DNA from 2 places in the Streptomyces sp. NPDC005752 genome. Region 1 is predicted to be linked to the other one. Evidence: riboswitches for the same ligand, from Rfam matches in the RefSeq annotation. Region 1 holds a riboswitch; the other holds the start of a gene.

Region 1 (9,581 bases):
CACGGCGGGATGAGTCCACGATCTGCTGCAGGGCCGCGGCGTGTTTCTCCAGCGCGGCGCGCCCGGCCGCGCTCAGGGCCACCCAGGTGCGGGGGCGCTTGCCGACGTAGCCCTTCTTGACGTCGACGTAGCCGTGGCTCTCCAGCGTGCTGATCTGCTTCGAGAGGGCGGAGGCCGAGACCTCCGCCGTCTCTCTGACCCACGACCACTCCGCCCACTGGGTGCCCGCCAGCAGCGACACGATGGTCAGCCGTGTGGAGTCGAGGAGCACGGAATCGAATTCAGCGCGCGGCACCCGGATCCTCCGTCACCGATCGCGCGCCACGCACTGCGCGGGCCCTCACCGCCTGGTCCCACGCCGGCCCCAGGAAGATCACGGCGGCACCCAGCAGGGCCCCGGCACCCGAGCGCCAGTACGGCAGGTCGAGCGATACGCGGGATCCCAGCACCGAGATGACCAGGCCGGTCGCCATGACCGCGAGCAGCGTGAGCCGCCTCCGGCGCAGGAACGCACCGTCCAGTTCCTCCTTGCGCCTGCCTGTGCGGTGGCCGAGCAGAGCCGAGCCCCGCCGCGTGCGCAACAGGACGACGTAGGCCACCGCCAGCGCCGCGTATCCGATGGACACCCAGGCCTGCGCGTCATCGCCGACCCAGTCGGGCGCGGCCAGCAGCAGGAAGGCCGCGAGGCCAAGGACGACGTACACCCACCTCGCACCCCCGCTGCCCTCGGCCGCCTGTATCCGGCGCTGCTCGACGTCCCGCAGAGTACGTGCGGCCTCGTCCGGTGTCGGATTCGGATGCACAGACATCGCTACCTCCATGAGTCGAGGGCGGGGCGGTACACCCAACCCTGTTTCCTGTAAGGAAACTAGTTTCCCCATGTAGGTGAGTCAACCACCCGGCACGCACCAAATCCTCTGGGCGTGAGTGGACGAGGCCGGAAACCGGGATGGGATTCCCCTTGATCGTGGACACCCGGAGGGTGAGATCCTGCGGTTCCGGAGCAGGTACCACCAGGTGGGAAGTACGTACACGAAGCGCAGACCGAGGAGCTCAGCGGCGCGCGGTCACGCTCGTCGAACCTCGGCGAGACGATCACCGTCGTCGCCCGGACCTCGGTACCGATGCCCGCGCTCGGCTGGTCCCGCCGGGCCCAGGCGGACCGGGGCGAAAGTGAGTCCGGCGAGCCGACCGGCGCAGGACGCGAGGAACTCAGCGGCCGCTATCCACCCCCGCCCTGGTCCACAACTGCGGCAACACGGCCTGGAAGTCATCAGCGCCCGCAACACCGCCATGCTCGAAGCCGTCGCCGAACCTTCCTCCCATCGTGATCAGTGACCTCTTCGGCGTCAGCGCAAGCAGCGCCCACAGGTGGGCTCGGTTCACCCAGGACAGCTGGACGCACTACCTCTCTGCCTGCTCCGACGACGAAGCGGGATCGGCAGAGGGATCTTGATGTCAGTGGTCAGTTCAGATTCCCCCACCGCCGGCCACAGGAAGCCATCCGGCCGTGCCTGCACCGGGTCGCAGAGCCTTCTTCGACTGGGAGCGTCGCCTGTCACGGCAGTTGGTTGAACGCCTGGTCGGCATCGGCTACGGCTTCGGGGTGAACGTCGTGGGCGGTGCGACCATCGGCGATCTTCTGCCAGTTGGTCCGGGCGAGCACCCGTTGGACCGCGAGTACCTGGGCGGCCAGCAGGCGTGCCTGGATGCCCTCGCCGAGGGCGTCCGCCAGCGCCTCTTCGTCCTCCAGCTGGTACCGCGTGAGCCGTCCTGCCAGGCTCGGCGTGGTGAACACCAGCCGATGGAACGCCACCACCTCGGGGTGATCGTTGAGGCCGGTGACGGGGTCGTACCGATCGAGGCCGGCCCGGAAGTGCCGGTGCAGTGCCGTCACCGGTTCGATGCCGGACCTACGGTCACGTACGACGCGTGCCGCCTCGCCCTGATGGTCCGCAAACCGGTGCAGCACCAGGTCTTCCTTGGTGGGGAAGTACCGGAAGAGGGTCGGCTTGGAGATTTCGGCTGCCGCGGCGATGTCGTTGACCGAGACACGGTCGAAGCCGCGCTCCAGGAACAGCGAGACGGCCGCGTCGCCGATGGCGTCGCGCGTCCGCTCCTTCTTGCGGGCCCGCAGTCCCGTCGACTCGCTCATCCGATCACCGTAACATTCGTGACCGAGTTGCGTTTTTAACCGAGTGACGTTTTCATGGGCGGCATGCATCAGACGGACATTCCTCCCGTGCTCGTAACCGGGGCGACGGGCCGGGTCGGCCGCGTCGTCATCGACCAACTCCTCGACGCGGGCGTGCCGGTCCGTGCCCTCACCCGTCGCTCCGAGGCGGCGGCGACGCTGCCGGCGAAGGCCGAGGTCTTCGTCGGCGACCTCACCGTGCCCGAGTCCCTCGACCCGGCATTGAGTGGCGCCGGTGCGGTCTTCCTCGTCTGGACCGCCCCGCCTCAGGCCGCGGAGGCAGTCGTCGAGCGGCTCGCAGCCCACGTGCGGCGGGTCGTCTTCCTCTCCTCCCCGCATCAGACGCCACACCCCCTCTTCCAGCAGCCCAATTCCATGGCGGTGCTGCACGCCGGCATCGAGCGGCTCATCGCGGCCACCGGCCTCGAGTCGACGATCATCCGGCCGGGGATGTTCGCGTCGAACTCGCTGGCCTGGTGGGCGCCCGCGATCCGGGCCGGCGAGGTCGTCCGGTGGCCTTACAACGCCTCCGAGTCGGCACCGGTCGACGACCGCGACATCGCAGCCGTCGCGGCGCGAACGCTCTATCAGGGCGGCTACGTGGGAGGCGACTACGTCCTTACGGGCCCCGAATCGCTGACCCAAGCCGCGCAGGTGGACGTCATCGGTGACGCCCTGGGGCGCCGGATCGCATTCGAGGAGATAGCGCCGGACGAGTTCCGAAGTCTGTGGGAGAGTACGGTGCCCAGCTCGGCCGTCGACATGCTGCTCGCCGCGTGGAGTGCGGCGGTCGGACAGCCCGCGTACATCACCACTGCGGTGGCCGACATCCTCGGGACGGCGCCGCGAACGTTTCGCCAGTGGGCCGTCGACCACGCCATCGCGTTCACGGAGGGTTCGTGACCTCGTCGACCGCGACCTGCGGCCCAGGCCGCAGCCCTCAGTCCGCCGTTGCCCCGGCCCCACCTCCGGAACGTGCCGAGCGCGTGGGCGCGTGCGGCTCAGGCAGCCCGGGGCACCGTGCGTACCGACAGGACGCGCGCCTGCGGTCCAAGTGCGCGACATCGAGTGGCGCCTGCGGGCCCGACTGAACAGTGCAGGGTCAGAACGCCGCCTCTTCACCAGTCGGCCGGCAGCCGGCTGCCCAGGCCGCAGCCCGATCGCCTCTAGCGGAAGCCCCGGAAGACGCCGTCGTCACCCGCGGCGGCGACGAAGTCCTCCCAGTCCATGTTGCCGAGGTAGATGTTGTTCTCGATCGACCACAGTTCTGCGGCTGTGACGCGCAGTTCGCCGAACTGCTGCTCCGCGTCCTCGCCGTCGCCCTCGCCGTCGTCCTCGTCGTCGTCGTCCTCGTCGTCCTCGTCGTCCTCGTAGGGCGGGACCGCGAGTAGCGGCATCCCAGGCGCGAAGAGCGCGGTCGTGTCCGCCACGATCAACATGGAGTCACTGTTACCGCTGGCGAGGGCCAGTGCGAGGACCTGTTCGGTCGTCAGATCGCTGTAGTCGGCATCGTCCACTATGTGAACATTCGCGAGGAAGCCGTCCTTGTTCGGCGTTGTGATCGCCGTATGGAGGGCTTGCCAAGCCGACTGGTCGGAATAGTCAGTGCGGATCAGCAAACTGTTGTCCGTCTGCGGCAGGCTCTTCAATGGAATTCTCTCCCAGTGGGCAGGTTCAGCAGTGCTGCGGACTGCAGCGCGCGGTGTGTCCTCAGTGCTGACGCTATGCGCCGGGTCTGACAGGAGGCCCGCTTCGGCCCGCCGCCCCACACCGCGCCCTCGGGCAAGCGGGTGGCCGTCGCCGGGATCGAGTCCTTCGGCCCGTCCGGCGAGTACCGGACCTGACCTCTTCCGCGGACCGGCCCCGAACCGTCCATGCCCGCCACCGCGTACGACGCCGGCCCCCGGGAACGAATCCCGGGGGCCGGCGTCGTACGGGTACTGCGGGTACCGCTCGAACTGCTGATCCGAGGATCAGAAGTCCATGTCACCGCCCGGCATGCCGCCCGGAGCGGCCGCAGAGGCCTTCTCCGGCTTGTCGGCGATGACGGCCTCGGTGGTGAGGAAGAGCGCGGCGATGGACGCGGCGTTCTGCAGGGCGGAGCGCGTGACCTTCGCCGGGTCGATGATGCCCTCGGCGATCATGTCGACGTACTCGCCGGTCGCGGCGTTGAGGCCGTGACCGATCGGCAGGTTGCGCACCTTCTCGACGATGACGCCACCCTCGAGACCACCGTTGACGGCGATCTGCTTGAGCGGGGCCTCCAGCGCGAGCTTCACGGCGTTGGCGCCCGTGGCCTCGTCACCGGTCAGGTCGAGCTTCTCGAAGACGGCCGAGGCCTGGAGCAGAGCCACGCCACCACCGGCGACGATGCCCTCCTCGACAGCGGCCTTGGCGTTGCGCACCGCGTCCTCGATGCGGTGCTTGCGCTCCTTGAGCTCCACCTCGGTGGCGGCGCCGGCCTTGATGACGGCCACGCCGCCGGCCAGCTTCGCGAGGCGCTCCTGGAGCTTCTCGCGGTCGTAGTCCGAGTCGGAGTTCTCGATCTCGGCACGGATCTGCTTGACGCGGCCCTGGACCTGGTCGCTGTCGCCGCCACCGTCGACGATGGTCGTCTCGTCCTTGGTGATGACGACCTTGCGGGCGGTGCCGAGCAGGTCGACGCCGGCGTTCTCCAGCTTGAGACCGACCTCCTCGGAGATGACGGTGCCACCGGTGAGGATGGCGATGTCGCCGAGCATGGCCTTGCGGCGGTCACCGAAGCCCGGAGCCTTGACGGCGACGGACTTGAAGGTGCCACGGATCTTGTTGACGACCAGGGTCGACAGGGCCTCGCCCTCGACGTCCTCCGCGATGATCAGCAGGGGCTTGCCCGACTGCATGACCTTCTCGAGCAGCGGAAGGAGGTCCTTCACGTTGCTGATCTTGGAGTTGACGATCAGGATGTACGGGTCGTCGAACGACGTCTCCATACGCTCCATGTCGGTCGCGAAGTACGCCGAGATGTAGCCCTTGTCGAAGCGCATACCCTCGGTGAGCTCGAGCTCCAGACCGAAGGTCTGGGACTCCTCGACGGTGATGACGCCTTCCTTGCCGACCTTGTCCATCGCCTCGGCGATCTTGGCGCCGATCTCGGTGTCGGCAGCGGAGATGGAGGCCGTCGAAGCGATCTGCTCCTTGGTCTCCACGTCCTTCGCCTGCTCCAGCAGAGCGGCGGAGACGGCCTCGACGGCCTTCTCGATGCCACGCTTCAGAGCCATCGGGTTGGCACCCGCGGCGACGTTGCGCAGGCCCTCGCGGACGAGCGCCTGGGCGAGAACGGTGGCGGTGGTCGTACCGTCGCCGGCGACGTCGTCCGTCTTCTTGGCGACCTCCTTGACCAGCTCCGCACCGATCTTCTCGTACGGGTCCTCGAGCTCGATCTCCTTGGCGATGGAAACACCATCGTTGGTGATCGTGGGCGCGCCCCACTTCTTCTCGAGGACGACGTTACGGCCCTTGGGGCCGAGGGTGACCTTGACGGCGTCGGCGAGCTGGTTCATCCCGCGCTCGAGACCGCGCCGTGCCTCCTCGTCGAACGCGATGATCTTGGCCATGTGAAGTGGTCCTCCCGGACAGGGGTGGATTTCTCCGGACCGAGAGGCGCCCGCGACGGACGGCCAGCGTGCTCTGTGGTTCCTTGCCCCACGGAGCCTGCGGGCCTCACCGGCCCGGTCCAAGTTCTGTCACTCTCACCTGGAGAGTGCTAACGCCAATAATTAGCACTCGACCCCTGCGAGTGCAAGCGTCCCCCTCCGTCGGTGGACAACCGGGAGGGGCGCACACACGCACGAAGGGCCCGTCCCCCTCTTCGGAGGTACGGGCCCTGCGTGTGTGAGTGGTGTCGTCGGCCGACCGCGCCGAGCTCAGCCGACGGCGAGCTTGACCATGTCCGCCTGCGGCCCCTTCTGGCCCTGCGAGATCTCGAATTCAACTCGCTGACCCTCTTCGAGGGTGCGGTATCCGTCCATCTGGATCGCGCTGTAGTGGACGAAGACATCCGCACCACCGTCGACCGCGATGAAGCCGTACCCCTTCTCCGCGTTGAACCACTTGACGGTGCCCTGAGCCATAGCCTTACTCCCCTATTACTGGCCCTTGCGCAGGTCCGCACTTCGCGGACCCGGGTCAGAAGTCACCCTCCGACAGGAGAGGGTGGCGTGCGCCGGAACGCGTCGACCGCGGCCGAATGTATCTGCCCAACTGCCCTCTGCAACAGGTCAATCGGACGAGAATTCTGGGCACGGGCGACCGCACGCAAGGGGCGAATTCGCTGGATTCCAGGGCAAGTCGGGCCTGACAAAGGCCACTTATGCCTCAAGGGGTTCACGCACTTTGGCTGTTTCTTGCCGCGGCCGGGCGCATTCTCATATGCGGGCGGCACGGGAAGCTGCGGTGACTTCCCCAACTCTACCGCGCTCAACCATGCGGAATGGCCCCCTCCACATGTTGTGCGGAGAGGGCCACTGTGCTCACGCCGTGCGGTCGGGCAGCCGCGCCCGGGGCCGTGCGGTGATCAGCCTCCGGCGACGGCCGGGATGATCGAGACGCCGGCGCCGTCCGGGGTGACCGCGTCCAGGCCGCCCTCGAAACGCACGTCGTCGTCGTTGACGTACACGTTGACGAAGCGTCGCAGCTTGCCCTGGTCGTCCAGGACGCGGGCCGCGATGCCCGGGTGGTTCTGCTCCAGGGAGGCGATGACCTCGGAGAGGACCGACCCTTCCGCCGGGACCTCGGCCTGACCGCCCGTGTAGGTGCGGAGGATGGTGGGGATGCGGACCTTGACGCTCATGTACGTGCCTTCCTTCGGTCTCGGGTGGTCAGTTGGCGGCGGCGAGGCCCGCGTCGCGGAACGCGTCCAGACTGGGCCGGATCGTCGCCGACAGGCCCGTCGTGGGAGCGACCGCGTCCAGGGTCTTCAGCCCGTCGCCGGTGTTCAGGACGACGGTCGTCAGGGCCGGGTCGAGCAGACCGGCGTCGATCAGCTTCTTCGTCACACCGACCGTCACCCCGCCCGCGGTCTCCGCGAAGATGCCCTCGGTGCGGGCCAGCAGCTTGATCGCGTCCACGACCTGCTCGTCGTTGACGTCCTCCACCGCGCCGCCGGTGCGCCGGGCGATGTCCAGGACGTACGGACCGTCGGCCGGGTTCCCGATCGCGAGGGACTTGGCGATCGTCTTCGGCTTCTGGGGGCGCACCACGTCGTGGCCGGCCTTGAAGGCGGTGGAGACCGGGGAGCAGCCCTCGGCCTGTGCACCGAAGATCTTGTACGGCTTGTCCTCGACGAGGCCGAGCTTGATCAGCTCCTGCAGCCCCTTGTCGATCTTCGTGAGCTGCGAGCCGGACGCGATCGGGATGACGAGCTGGTCGGGCAGCTGCCAGCCGAGCTGTTCGCAGATCTCGTACGCCAGGGTCTTGGAGCCCTCGCCGTAGTACGGCCGCAGGTTGACGTTGACGAAGCCCCAGCCCTCGCCGAGCGGGTCGCCGATGAGCTCCGAGCAGAAGCGGTTGACGTCGTCGTAGTTGCCCTCGATGCCGACCAGTTCACCGCCGTACACCGCGGCCATGACGACCTTGCCCTGCTCCAGGTCGTGCGGGATGAACACGCAGGAGCGGAAGCCGGCGCGGGCGGCGGCGGCACCCACCGCACCGGCGAGGTTGCCGGTGGAGGAGCAGGAGAGGGTGGTGAACCCGAAGGCACGGGCGGCCTCGACGGCGATCGCGACGACACGGTCCTTGAAGGAGTGCGTCGGATTGCCGGAGTCGTCCTTGACGTACAGGCCGCCGGTCACGCCCAGCTCACGGGCGAGGTTGTCGGCCTTCACGAGCTTCGTGAAACCGGGGTTGATGTTGGGCTTGTCGGCGACGTCGGAGGGGACGGGCAGCAGCGGCGCGTAGCGCCAGATGTTGTCCGGGCCCTCGGCGATGCGCTTCTTCAGCTCTTCGGGGGAGCCGCTCGGCAGGTCGTACGCCACTTCGAGCGGCCCGAAACAGGACACACAGGCGAAAATGGGGCCGAGCTCGAAACGCTCGCCGCATTCGCGGCAGGAAAGTGCTGCGGCGGGACCGAGGTCCACGGCGGAAGAATCGGTGTTCTCTGCAACTGTCTGCACGGCCATGATGGCGGAGGCCCTTTCTCCTCATCTTCCTCGCGACGTATTTCGCCGCAAGACGGAATTGGCACCTTCCCCACCGTGACCTCGCGGCCGGCAGGAGGGTTGCCGGGACTTCGACGGGCCGTTCCCTCAGTCCCTCTGGATGAGCGCTATGGCACCGGACCATGGATCCGGGCGTTTATTCGCGGACCGACCCCGACATGCGAGGGTCATCCGCGTTGTTCAAGACTGTAACCGAAGCACTGGACGGTTGAGATAGTCGTCCGAACCGCGAGATGGATCACATACAGGGAGTATCGACCGTGCTGGAAGAGGTGGAACGCTGGCTGACCAGGCGTTCCTGGTCAGCTGCCGACCGCCCGCTCGACCGGCTCACCGCCGCGCGGGCGAGGGATCCGCACCGCTCGCGTGTGAGCGTCGTCCTGCCCGCGCTGAACGAGGAGGCGACGGTCGGCGCGATCGTCGCGGAGATCCGCCGCGAGCTGATGGAGGAGGTCCGGCTCGTCGACGAGCTGGTGGTGATCGACTCCGGATCCACCGACGGGACCGCCCAGGAGGCCCGCCGGGCCGGCGCCCGGGTCGTGCACCGGGACGCGATACTCCCGAGGGTCCCCGCCCTCCCCGGCAAGGGCGAGGTGCTGTGGCGATCGCTGCTGGTCACCGACGGAGACATCGTGTGCTTCGTCGACGCCGACCTCAAGGAGTTCTCGGCGGACTTCGTCTCCGGAATCGTCGGCCCCCTGCTGACCGACCCCTCCGTGCAGTTCGTCAAGGCCATGTACGACCGGCCGCTGGGCGAGACCGCCGGCCAGGGCGGCCGGGTGACCGAACTCGTGGCCCGCCCGCTGCTCAACCTGCACTGGCCGCTGCTGGCGGGCTTCGTCCAGCCGCTGGGAGGCGAGTACGCGGTGCGGCGCTCCCTGCTCGAGCGGCTTCCCTTCCCGGTCGGTTACGGGGTGGAGCTGGGCCTGCTCGTCGACGCGCTGCACACGGTCGGCCTGGACGCGCTGGCACAGGTCGACGTCGGCGTGCGCAGGCACCGCCACCAGGACGGCCAGGCCCTCGGCCGGATGGCGGCCACGATCTACCGCACGGCCCAGCTGAGGCTCTCCAGGGGGTCGCTCGTACGGCCCGAGATCACCCAGTTCGAGCGGGGCCCCGACGGCTTCGTCCCCCGCACCCACCCGGTGGACACCGAGGAGCGGCCGCCGATGCGGGAGATCGCGGAGTAC
Region 2 (9,581 bases), on a different contig from region 1:
GCCGCCCGGCGGCCGACCCCGAGGACCAGGCTGTGCGTGCCCCGCGCGACTTCGACGTCGCCCTGCTGCCAGAGCTGCCCCGGGGCACCGTCGGCGGCCCGGTCTGCGGCGATGTACCAGGTGCGGTCCTCGCCGCGGCGGACCAGTTCCACGGTGCGGGAGGAGGACACGGGCGCCGTGTCGTAGCCCTTGATCCGGTAGCGCAGTTCGACCTCGGCGGTGACCCGGCCGGCGGCCTCGTCCGACACGCCCTCGACCTCGTACGCCCAGGACTCCAGCGGTACGTCGGCGAGGTTGTGCAGCTCCGTGCGCTGGGCGGCACGGAAGGATGCGGCACGGGGGTCGAGGGCGGCCAGGTACGCGTCGGTGTCGTGCCCCATGACGGCCGCGGCCCGGCGGTCCAGGGTGGCGCCGACCTCCTGGGCGGTGATGCCGGTGGTGGAGTCCCGGGGGCCCGCGCACGCGGGCGCGAGCAGCAGCACGGCGAGCACGGCACCCGCCGTGCGCCGTCCGCGGGTCGTCGTCCCCCGCCGCGCGTCCCCTGTCCGAACAGCCATCCCGCCCGATCGTACGGTCAGACGCGGGTGACCGAGGAGACGGGCATCATGCCGACGGGGTCGTAGCGCACCGGTGCGCCGGGGTGCGGGGCGTGGATGACCTGCCCGTTGCCCGCGTACATTCCGATGTGGCTCGCGTCCGCGCGGTAGGCGACCAGATCGCCGGGCCGCGCCTGCGGGAGCGGCACCATGCGGCCCGCGTACCGCTGCGCCTGCGAGGTGCGGGGCAGACCGACCCCCGCCCGCGCGTACGCCCACTGCATCAGTCCGGAGCAGTCGAAGCCGGCGGGACCGTTGGCGCCCCACACGTACGGGCGTCCCAGGGCCTGCCGGGCCGCCATGAGAGCCGCCAGGCCGCGCGCGGAGCCCGCGCCGGCGGCGAGGAGCGCGTCGTCGGGGCGGCCCGGGCGCGAGGCGCGGCCGAGGGACGCGCGGTCGGCGGCGGGCAGGGAGCCCAGCAGGTGCCGTGCCCTGGCCAGTTTGCCCTCCACCGTGCGCTTGTGACGTGCCAGCGCCGCACGGTCGCGCTCCATGGCGGCGAGGGCCACGGCTGCCTCCGCACGGCTCTGGGCGATCTTGCGCTGGGCCCGGTGGAGCTTGTGCAGCGTCACGGCCCGGCGCTCGCCCGCCCGGTCCAGGGCGGCGGCGCGGTCCAGGAAGGTGTCCGGGTCCGAGGAGAGCAGGAGGGCGACCGAGGGGTCGATGCCGCCCGAGCGGTACTGCGCGCCCGCCATCGAGCCGAGGGACGCCCGCATCAGGTTGACGTCCTCCTGGGTGCGGGCCGCCGAGTCCTGGGCCCTGGCCATCCGGCCGCGCAGCGCACCGAGGCTCTCCCGGGCCGCGTTGTACCGCTCGGTGGCCCGCTCGGCCTCCCCGTACAGCCGGTCGACCGCGGCGCCGGCCGTCTCGTGGGTGTCCTCGGGCAGCGCGCTCGCGGGCGCCACGTTGAGGGTGGCCGCCGCGGTGGCCGCGGCGGCGGACAGGACGGTGGCCCGGACGCCACGGTTGAGACGGGGCCGGGTGGGGCGGCGATGCGACACCACAGGAAGCCGCACTCCCTTCCGCTGTACGCAGTCGTGCGCAGCCCCTGCCGCCCGGGGCGGGCGGACCGACGACCGGGAGCTGCGCGGCAGCGCAGACAGTAACCGGACGGCTACGCGGTGACCAAAGGCCACGCCGGGGGGCGGAAGGGGCAGGAACGACGGCGCCCCGCCGGTGACCTGTGGTCTCCGGCGGGGCGGGGGTCCGTCAAGGGGTGCGGCGATTCGCCCGTTCGGGCGTCAGGGGCGCACGCCGAACTGGAAGGTGCCCATGTAGTCCATGGACTCGTAGCGGACCACGGTTCCGGGCTTCGGGGCGTGCAGGATCTGGTTGTTGCCCGCGTACAGACCCACGTGCGAGGTGTTGTTGAAGAAGACGAGGTCACCCGGCTTCAGCGCGCCGCGGCCGATCCGGGCGCCGTCGTTGATCTGGGTGTACGTGGTGCGGGTGAGCTGGACGCCTGCCTGGGCGTAGGCCCACTGGGTCAGCCCCGAGCAGTCGAACGAGTTGGGGCCGGTGCCACCCGAGACGTACGGCTTGCCCTGCTGTGTGGAGGCGGCCTGGAGGGCGGCCGCGCCGAGGCCGGATGCGGCGACCTCGTTGCCGAGCTCGACCCTGTCACCGGCGGCGCGGCTGGCGCGCTGCTCGTCCTCGGCCATCTTGGCCCGCTCGGCGGCGGTGAGGGTGTTCAGCAGCTTCTGGGCGTCGGCGAGCTTGCCCTGGTACTTCTTCTTGTTCTCGTTCAGCGACTTGCGCACGTCGTCGAGGTCGCTGAGCTTCCCCTGCGCCTCCTTGCGCTGCTGCGCGAGGGTGCGCTGCTTCGCCTGGATCTTCTGCAGCGACTCGGCCTGCTTGGCCGTCAGCTGGTCGAGCGCGGAGGCCTGGTCGAGGAAGCTGTCCGGGTCCGAGGAGAGCAGCAGCTGGACGGAGGGGTCGAGTCCGCCGGAGCGGTACTGCGCGGTGGCGAGCGAACCGAGCTCGCCGCGCAGGGTGTTGAGCTCGTCCTGGCCGCGGGCGACCTTGTCCTGGAGCGCGTCGGCCTGCTTCTTGAGCTTGTCCTGCTGCTCCTTGGCGCCGTTGGCCTTCTCGGTGGCTTCCTCGGCCTCGTGGTAGAGCTTGTCGACCTTCGCCTTGACCTCGCTCTTGGTCGGCTTGGGGTCGGCGTGGGCGGCCTGGGAGGTCAGGGCCACGGCTGCGGCTGCGGTCGCGGTGAGCACGGTCACGCGGGTGCGGCTCGGCTGCTTGGGACGACGGTGGGACGCCACGAAGGCGAGCTCCTTCTTCCTCGAGCCGCCTACCGGGTTGTGGGGGGACACGAACGGATCCCCGGCTCCGTGCACGTCACGGACTCGGCGGTTCCTTCGCCGTCACCCCGGATGGGCAATCAACCGTGCGAAGGTTCGAGGGCTGACCCTAGTGACCATCTTGTGATCAGTTCAAATCCTCAGGGGCAAAATCTCGTCACAACAGGCACTTCTTTACTTTCATCACACTGCGTGTAGCAGCGACTTGACGGTACGTTCCTAAAAATCCGACAAGTCGCCCAAGCGGCACATGACGCCTCAGACGCGCGAAAGGCGCTTCAGGAGCAAGGCGGAGGCGACCGGTCTCGCCCCCGCCCTCGCCACCCCGTCGGCCACTTCACGGTCGGTGGACACCACGACGACGGGTCTGCCCGGCGGTTCGGCGCGCGCCAGTTGCCGGATGAGCTCGTCCGCGGTCACCCCTGCCTTGCTGAACAGCACCCGGACTCCGCGCGGTGGCGCCAGCAGGACCGGGGCGGCCAGCTCGGCGCCGTCGAAGACACAGGTCATCTCGGCGCCCGTCTGTGCCGCGAGCAGGGACAGACCGCCCAGGAGGCGCAACCGCTGCTTCTCCAGCGGCATCTGCGGATAGCCGGTCTTCGTCACGTTGTAGCCGTCGACGATGAGATGCGCCTGCGGCAGGGCGAGCAGCTGGTCGAGCAGGGCCGGATCGGTCTCCGAAAGGGCCCTGGCCGCGATGTCCTTGGGTGACATCCGCCCGGGCTCCACCGCTTCGACGCCGTCCGCGGGCCGGAGCGAGGAGGGGGGCAGGGCCAGTTCGCGGCGGAGCCCCTGGGCCGCGTCGAGCACGGTGTCCAGGAGCAGCCGCAGCCGCATGTCCTCGACCGAGCGCCCCTCCCTGGCCGCCCGGCGGCCCGCCTCCACGGAGGCCTCCGCCTCGGCCAGCCGTGCCTTGAGCCGGCGGGACTCGCTCTCCGCGGCGGAGACCTGGGCCGCGGCCTCGGCCCGTACGGCGTCGGCCTCGGTGCCGGCCTTGCGCAGAGCGGCCTCCCCGCGCTTCACCTCGCTGAGGGCGCTGCGCAGCTTGCGATGCAGGGAATCGGCCTCCTTGCGGGAGGCCTCCAGCTCCGAGCGCAGCCGTTCGGTATCGGTTTTGATGTGGCCGCGGGCGCGGTCGAGTTCCTCGCGCAGCCGCTCCAGCTCGCGCCTGGTCTCCTCGTCCGCCTGCTCGGCGTGGGCCCGCTGGACCTCTTCGCCCGCTGCCGCCACCAGCTTGACCCAGCCGGCCGGGCGCAGCACATAGGCCGCGGCGGCCACGTCGACCGGATCGGCGGCGGCGGGCGGCGCACCGGACGTGAGCGCGTCGGCCAGCTCCGACTGGGTCTGGCCGATGCGTTCCCCGATGCGCCTGCGGAACGCGGGGTCGGCCTCCAGGGCGGCGGCCATCGCGTTACCCGCGAACTTGGCCCGTCTGCTCGGGGTGAAACGGGCGTACTGCCGCAGCTGGGTGGGGAGTTCGCCGACGGTCAGACCGCCGAACGCGTCGGAGACCAGGGCCACCACCCTGCGGCGCACGTCCTCGGGCAGCGGACGGTCGAGCGACTCCGCGGTGCCGTCGGCCGCGTCGGCCGGTCCGGCGCCGCCTGTCGGCTGCTCCACCATCCATCACCCCAATATGTCTGCCCCCGCGGCCCCGTCAGGAGTCGGCACCGGGCTTGTCCACGAGCTCGATCTGGTCCACGGCGTTGCACCAGCGGCAGCGCACCGACTCGATGGTCTCACTGACCACCTCGCGCTCCTCGACACTCGACTCCCCGGCCAGGTCGAGATGGACGTACTCCACTACCTTCGAGGAGCGCGTCACATCGAAACGGGTGAGATTACCGCAGAGCGTGCAGCGCCAGCGGGTCCCGTCCGTCGGCAGGGGAACCGTCGTCATCGTTGTGTCCTCTTTCGTCGAGTCTCGTGCGTGCCCAGGTCTTCGATCTCGCGGTGCGCCGTCGAACTGCGGATGTCCTACCGCAACCCTACGGCCTTGCGCATACCTATCGACACGGCGAGGCGGTCTGTCCCGTTCTCGCAGCTTGCGTCATGCTCTGTACGTGATCGATTGGCGGGAAGTCGGCTGGCGGGAGCGGGCCCGGGAGCTGGGGACGGCCACCGCGGGCGGCGCCCCCGTCACGTACGGGCTGATGGCGTTGTGCGTCGCCGTGTTCCTGATCAGCCCGCTCTCCGGTCTGAATCCGGGCCACGGCACCGGCGACGCGCTCCTGGCCGCCCAGGCCGGGTACTTCGAGCAGTGGGGTGTGATCCCCAGCGAGCTCATGGACGGCTCGGCGCACGCGGCACTGACCCCGCTCACCGCTCTCTTCGTGCACGGCAGCTGGCTGCACCTGCTGGGCAACATGCTCTTCCTGTACGTCTTCGGCGCGATGGCCGAGGAACGCATGGGCCGCACCGAGTTCACCTTCTTCTACCTCGCGTGCGGCTACTTCGCCCTGGTGGCCTACGCCGTGGCGCACGCGGGTTCCGACCAGACTCTGGTCGGGGCCTCGGGGGCCATCTCCGCGGTGCTCGGCGCCTTCCTCTACCTCTTCCCCAGGGCCAGGGTCACCAGCCTCTTCCCCTTCCTCTTCTTCCTGCCGCTGCGCTTCCCCGCCTGGATCGTGCTCGTGTTCTGGTTCGTGCTGCAGTGGCTGGCGGCCCGGAGCGCGGGCAGCGGCCCGGGCGTGGCGTACCTCGCGCACGTGGCGGGTTTCGCGGCCGGGTTCCTCTACGCCTGGGCACGGTTCCGGGGTACTAGAGTGAAGTCTCCAGCCGCGGCCACCGAGGGAGAAAGCCAACCGTGATCACCGCGATCGTGCTCATCAAAACCAGCGTGGACCGGATTCCCGAGATCGCCGAGGCCATCGCGGCGCTGGACAGCGTCAGCGAGGTCTTCTCGGTCACGGGCACGTACGACCTGATCGCCATGGTCCGGGTGGCCCGGCACGACGATCTGGCCGAGGTCATCCCGGGCCGTATCAGCAGGATCCAGGGCGTCGAGGCCACCGACACCCACGTCGCCTTCCGCACGTACTCGCAGCACGACCTCGAGGCGGCCTTCGCCATCGGTCTGGACGCCTGAGAAGGGCACCCGGGCGGGACGCCTGCCACGGCGCACGGCTCCGGCCGGGACGAGGGGGACACCCCCGTCCCGGCCGGAGCCGTATCCGTGGCCGTCAGACCTGAGCGGTGCCCCGGTCGGGCACGCAGCGGCCCTCCTCGGTGCGGTAGGTCCAGCGGGCGCCCTGGCCCACCAGCTCGCGGACGGCTCCCAGGAATCGCTCGATGTGCTCGTCCGGCGTACCGGCGCCGAAGCTCACCCGGATGGCGTTCAGGGACCTCTCCCCCGGCGCGGCCTCGGGCGCGCCGCACTCGCCCGGGTCCTGCGGCTCGCTGCCCAGCAGGGTCCTCACCAGCGGGTGGGCGCAGAACAACCCGTCGCGCACCCCGATGCCGTACTCCGCGGAGAGTGCCGCGGCGAAGTGCGAGCTGTTCCATCCCTCGACCACGAAGGAGATGACCCCGACCCTCGGGGCGTCGTCGCCGAACAGGGAGAGCACCTTGACCTCGGGGACGTCGGCGAGGCCCTCGCGGACCCGGGTCACCAGCTGCTGCTCCCGCGCGACCAGCCCGTCGAATCCGGCCTCGGTCAGGGCCTTGCAGGCGGCGGCGATGGAGTAGACCCCGATGACGTTGGGCGATCCGGCCTCGTGCCGGGCCGCCGTGGTGTGCCACTCCACGTCGACGCCGCCGTCGGCGCGCCGGGCGACCTTACGGGAGGCGCCGCCGCCCGCGAGGTACGGTTCGGCGTCCACCAGCCAGTCGGCACGGCCCGCGAGGACGCCCGAGCCGAAGGGCGCGTACAGCTTGTGCCCGGAGAAGGCGACCCAGTCGACGTCCAGCTCGGCGATGTCCACCGGGTGATGGGGCGCCAGCTGTGCCGCGTCGAGCACGATCCGCGCACCGTGCGCGTGGGCGGCGGCGGCCAGTTCCCTCACCGGCCACAGCTCGCCGGTGACGTTCGACGCGCCCGTCACGCAGACCAGTGCGGGCCCCTGGGGGTCACGGCCGGAGAGTGCGCGCTCGAGGGTGGCGACGGCCTGGTCCGGGGTCCGCGGAGCGTCGAGGTAGGTCACCCGGGCGTCGCGCCAGGGCAGCAGCGAGGCGTGGTGTTCGGTCTCGAACACGAACACCTCGCAGTCGGCGGGCAGCGCGGCGGCCAGCAGGTTGAGGGAGTCGGTCGTCGAGCGGGTGAAGACCACCTGGTCCTCCGCGCGGCAGCCGAGGAACGCCGCGACGGTCACACGGCTGCTCTCGAAGAGGTCGGTGGAGAGCTGCGAGAGATAGCCGGCACCGCGGTGCACGCTGCCGTAGTAGGGGGCGTAGGCGGCCACGTCGTCCCACACCCGCTGGAGGGCCGGGGCGCTCGCCGCGTAGTCGAGGGCCGCGTACGCGACCTCTCCGCCCGTCACGAGGGGAACAGTGACATCTGCTCCCAGGACGGGCAGCGGGGCACAAAGCGACTGGTCGACGGCAGCGGTGGAGACAGACATGGCGAACTCCCGTGAGAGGCAGGCGAGATCCACACGCCGGCGTCATGCGGCAGCGCGGGAAGGAAGACGAAAAGGTGTGCGGAGGAGGGCGTGGAGCCCTATCGCATTCGCTTGCTCACAAGAGGCTCCCTGGGACCAGGACCCCAAGGGGTGGCGTCGAAGGACGCCGAGGGGCCCGCGCTTGCCACAGACCTCACTGCCTGCGGCCTGGTCTTCACCCGGGGCACCCCGCCACGGACGGAGGGTTGCCGGACAGCGGGCCGGGGCCGTAGTCGCTGTCACTCATGACCTGCCCAGCATCTTGCCATACCCGTGGTGACACGCAAGGGCGCAGTCCGCGATACGGACCGCGCCCCTGTCCACGTCCACCGGTCTCAGGCGTTGCTGGCCGCCACCCAGCGCTCCAGCGCGCGCTTGGCCGCTCCCGAGTCGACTGACTCCGCGGCCCGCACGATCCCGGCAGAGAGCTGTTCGTTCAGCGTGCCCTCGCCGGCGTCCAGGGCGACCAGTGCCGCGGCCGAGTTGAGCAGCACCGCGTCCCTTACGGGGCCGGTCTCCCCGTCGAGCAGCCGCCGCGCCACGTCCGCGTTGTACGCGGCGTCCGCGCCGCGCAGGGCCTCGACGGGTACCAGGTCCAGGCCGACGTCGCGCGGGTCGAACGCCTGCTCGTGGACGGAACCGTCCCGGACGGTCCAGACCCGCGAGGTCGCCGTGGTCGTCAGCTCGTCGAGGCCGTCGTCGCCCCGGAAGACGAGCGCCGAATTCCCCCGGTCCGCCAGCACGCCCGCGACGATGGGCGCCATCTTCGGGTCGGCGACCCCGATGGCCTGGGAGCGGACCCGGGCCGGGTTGGTGAGCGGGCCCAGGATGTTGAAGGTGGTCTGTGTGCCGAGCTCCTTGCGCGCCCTGGCGGCATGGCGCAGCGCGGGGTGGAACTTCACCGCGAAGCAGAAGGTGATGCCCGCCTCCTCGGCGACGGCGACGACGCGCTGCGGCGTGAGTTCGAGGTTGACGCCGAGCTTCTCCAGCACGTCGGAGGCCCCGCTAGCCGACGACGAGGCCCGGTTGCCGTGCTTGACGACCTTCGCACCCGTCCCCGCGACGACGATGGCCGACATCGTGGAGATGTTGACCGTTCTGGCCATGTCCCCGCCGGTGCCCACGATGTCGACCGTGCGGCCGGGCACGTGGATCGTGTGGGCGTGCTCGTACATGGCGCGGACGAGTCCGGTGACCTCGTCGACGGTCTCGCCCTTGGCCCGCAGCGCGACGGCGAAACCGGCGATCTGCACGTCCGTCGCCTCGCCGCTCATGATGCGGTCCATGGCCCATGCGGTGTCGTCCGCACCGAGGTGCTCGCCGCGGAGGAGGGGGGTCAGCACGCCCGGCCAGGTGAGGGCGCCCCCGGACGAAGTCTGGGGGAGAGCCGCCACGCTGTCGCCGCCGTCCGGGGTCACCACGTTCATGGTCCGCTCCTGTGGTCCACAGCCGATACGAGTACGTCTCCCACCTTATCCAGCCCCTGGGACAGCGAAGAGCCCCGTCCATCGGATGGACGGGGCTCCTGCTGTGGCGTTCAGCTGAGGTGATCAGTGGTGGCCGTGGCCGCTGGTGATCTCCTTGTACTCCTCGGCAGTGGGCTTGGCGATCTGGTTGTCCTCGCCGAAGTAGCTCCTGCTGAGCCTGGCCCGCACCTTCTGCACCACGGACGGCTTGCGCTCGACACCGTTCTCGTCGACCGTCGGGCCGAGCTCGACCGGCTTGTACTGCTCGTGCGCCGTGAGGGTGTGCAGCTGGCCCGGGCTGAGCGGCTCGTGGATCTCGACGAACTCACCGTGCGGCAGGCGCTTGATGGTGCCGGACTCGCGCCCGTGCAGCACCTTCTCCTTGTCGCGGCGCTGCAGGCCGAGGCAGATCCGCCGGGTGACGACGAACGCCAGGACCGGGCCGGCGAAGAAGGCGATCCGCACGAACCAGCTGATCGCGTTGAGCGACATGTGGAAGTGGGTCGCCCAGATGTCGTTGCCGCCGCCGATCAGCATGACGAAGTAGATCGTCACCCAGGCGACACCCAGACCGGTACGGGTCGGAGCGTTGCGCGGACGGTCCAGGATGTGGTG

What was found. A riboswitch is a leader RNA that binds a small molecule or an ion and turns the genes downstream of it on or off. The one in region 1 is predicted to bind S-adenosylmethionine.
Region 2: linked by a shared signal. The riboswitch ahead of ABZ441_RS23670 (aminotransferase class V-fold PLP-dependent enzyme) and the one ahead of thrC (threonine synthase) in region 1 are both predicted to bind S-adenosylmethionine.

The regions. Positions count from the first base shown of each region.
Region 1 covers NZ_JBEXYB010000025.1:97,098-106,678, forward strand. The annotation lists gene ABZ441_RS21885 (transcriptional regulator) at 1-295, opposite strand, end outside; gene ABZ441_RS21890 (hypothetical protein) at 282-809, opposite strand; gene ABZ441_RS21895 (TetR family transcriptional regulator) at 1,559-2,155, opposite strand; gene ABZ441_RS21900 (NAD(P)H-binding protein) at 2,243-3,097, shown strand; gene ABZ441_RS21905 (hypothetical protein) at 3,361-3,711, opposite strand; gene groL (chaperonin GroEL) at 4,168-5,790, opposite strand; gene ABZ441_RS21915 (cold-shock protein) at 6,100-6,306, opposite strand; gene ABZ441_RS21920 (MoaD/ThiS family protein) at 6,750-7,025, opposite strand; gene thrC (threonine synthase) at 7,054-8,352, opposite strand; SAM riboswitch class I at 8,371-8,498, opposite strand; gene ABZ441_RS21930 (glucosyl-3-phosphoglycerate synthase) at 8,652-9,581, shown strand, end outside.
Region 2 covers NZ_JBEXYB010000029.1:6,298-15,878, reverse strand. The annotation lists gene ABZ441_RS23705 (hypothetical protein) at 1-557, opposite strand, end outside; gene ABZ441_RS23700 (C40 family peptidase) at 575-1,600, opposite strand; gene ABZ441_RS23695 (C40 family peptidase) at 1,838-2,863, opposite strand; gene ABZ441_RS23690 (NYN domain-containing protein) at 3,161-4,522, opposite strand; gene ABZ441_RS23685 (hypothetical protein) at 4,560-4,802, opposite strand; gene ABZ441_RS23680 (rhomboid family intramembrane serine protease) at 4,966-5,712, shown strand; gene ABZ441_RS23675 (Lrp/AsnC ligand binding domain-containing protein) at 5,709-5,990, shown strand; gene ABZ441_RS23670 (aminotransferase class V-fold PLP-dependent enzyme) at 6,085-7,461, opposite strand; SAM riboswitch class IV at 7,634-7,751, opposite strand; gene trpD (anthranilate phosphoribosyltransferase) at 7,836-8,927, opposite strand; gene ABZ441_RS23660 (cytochrome bc complex cytochrome b subunit) at 9,051-9,581, opposite strand, start outside.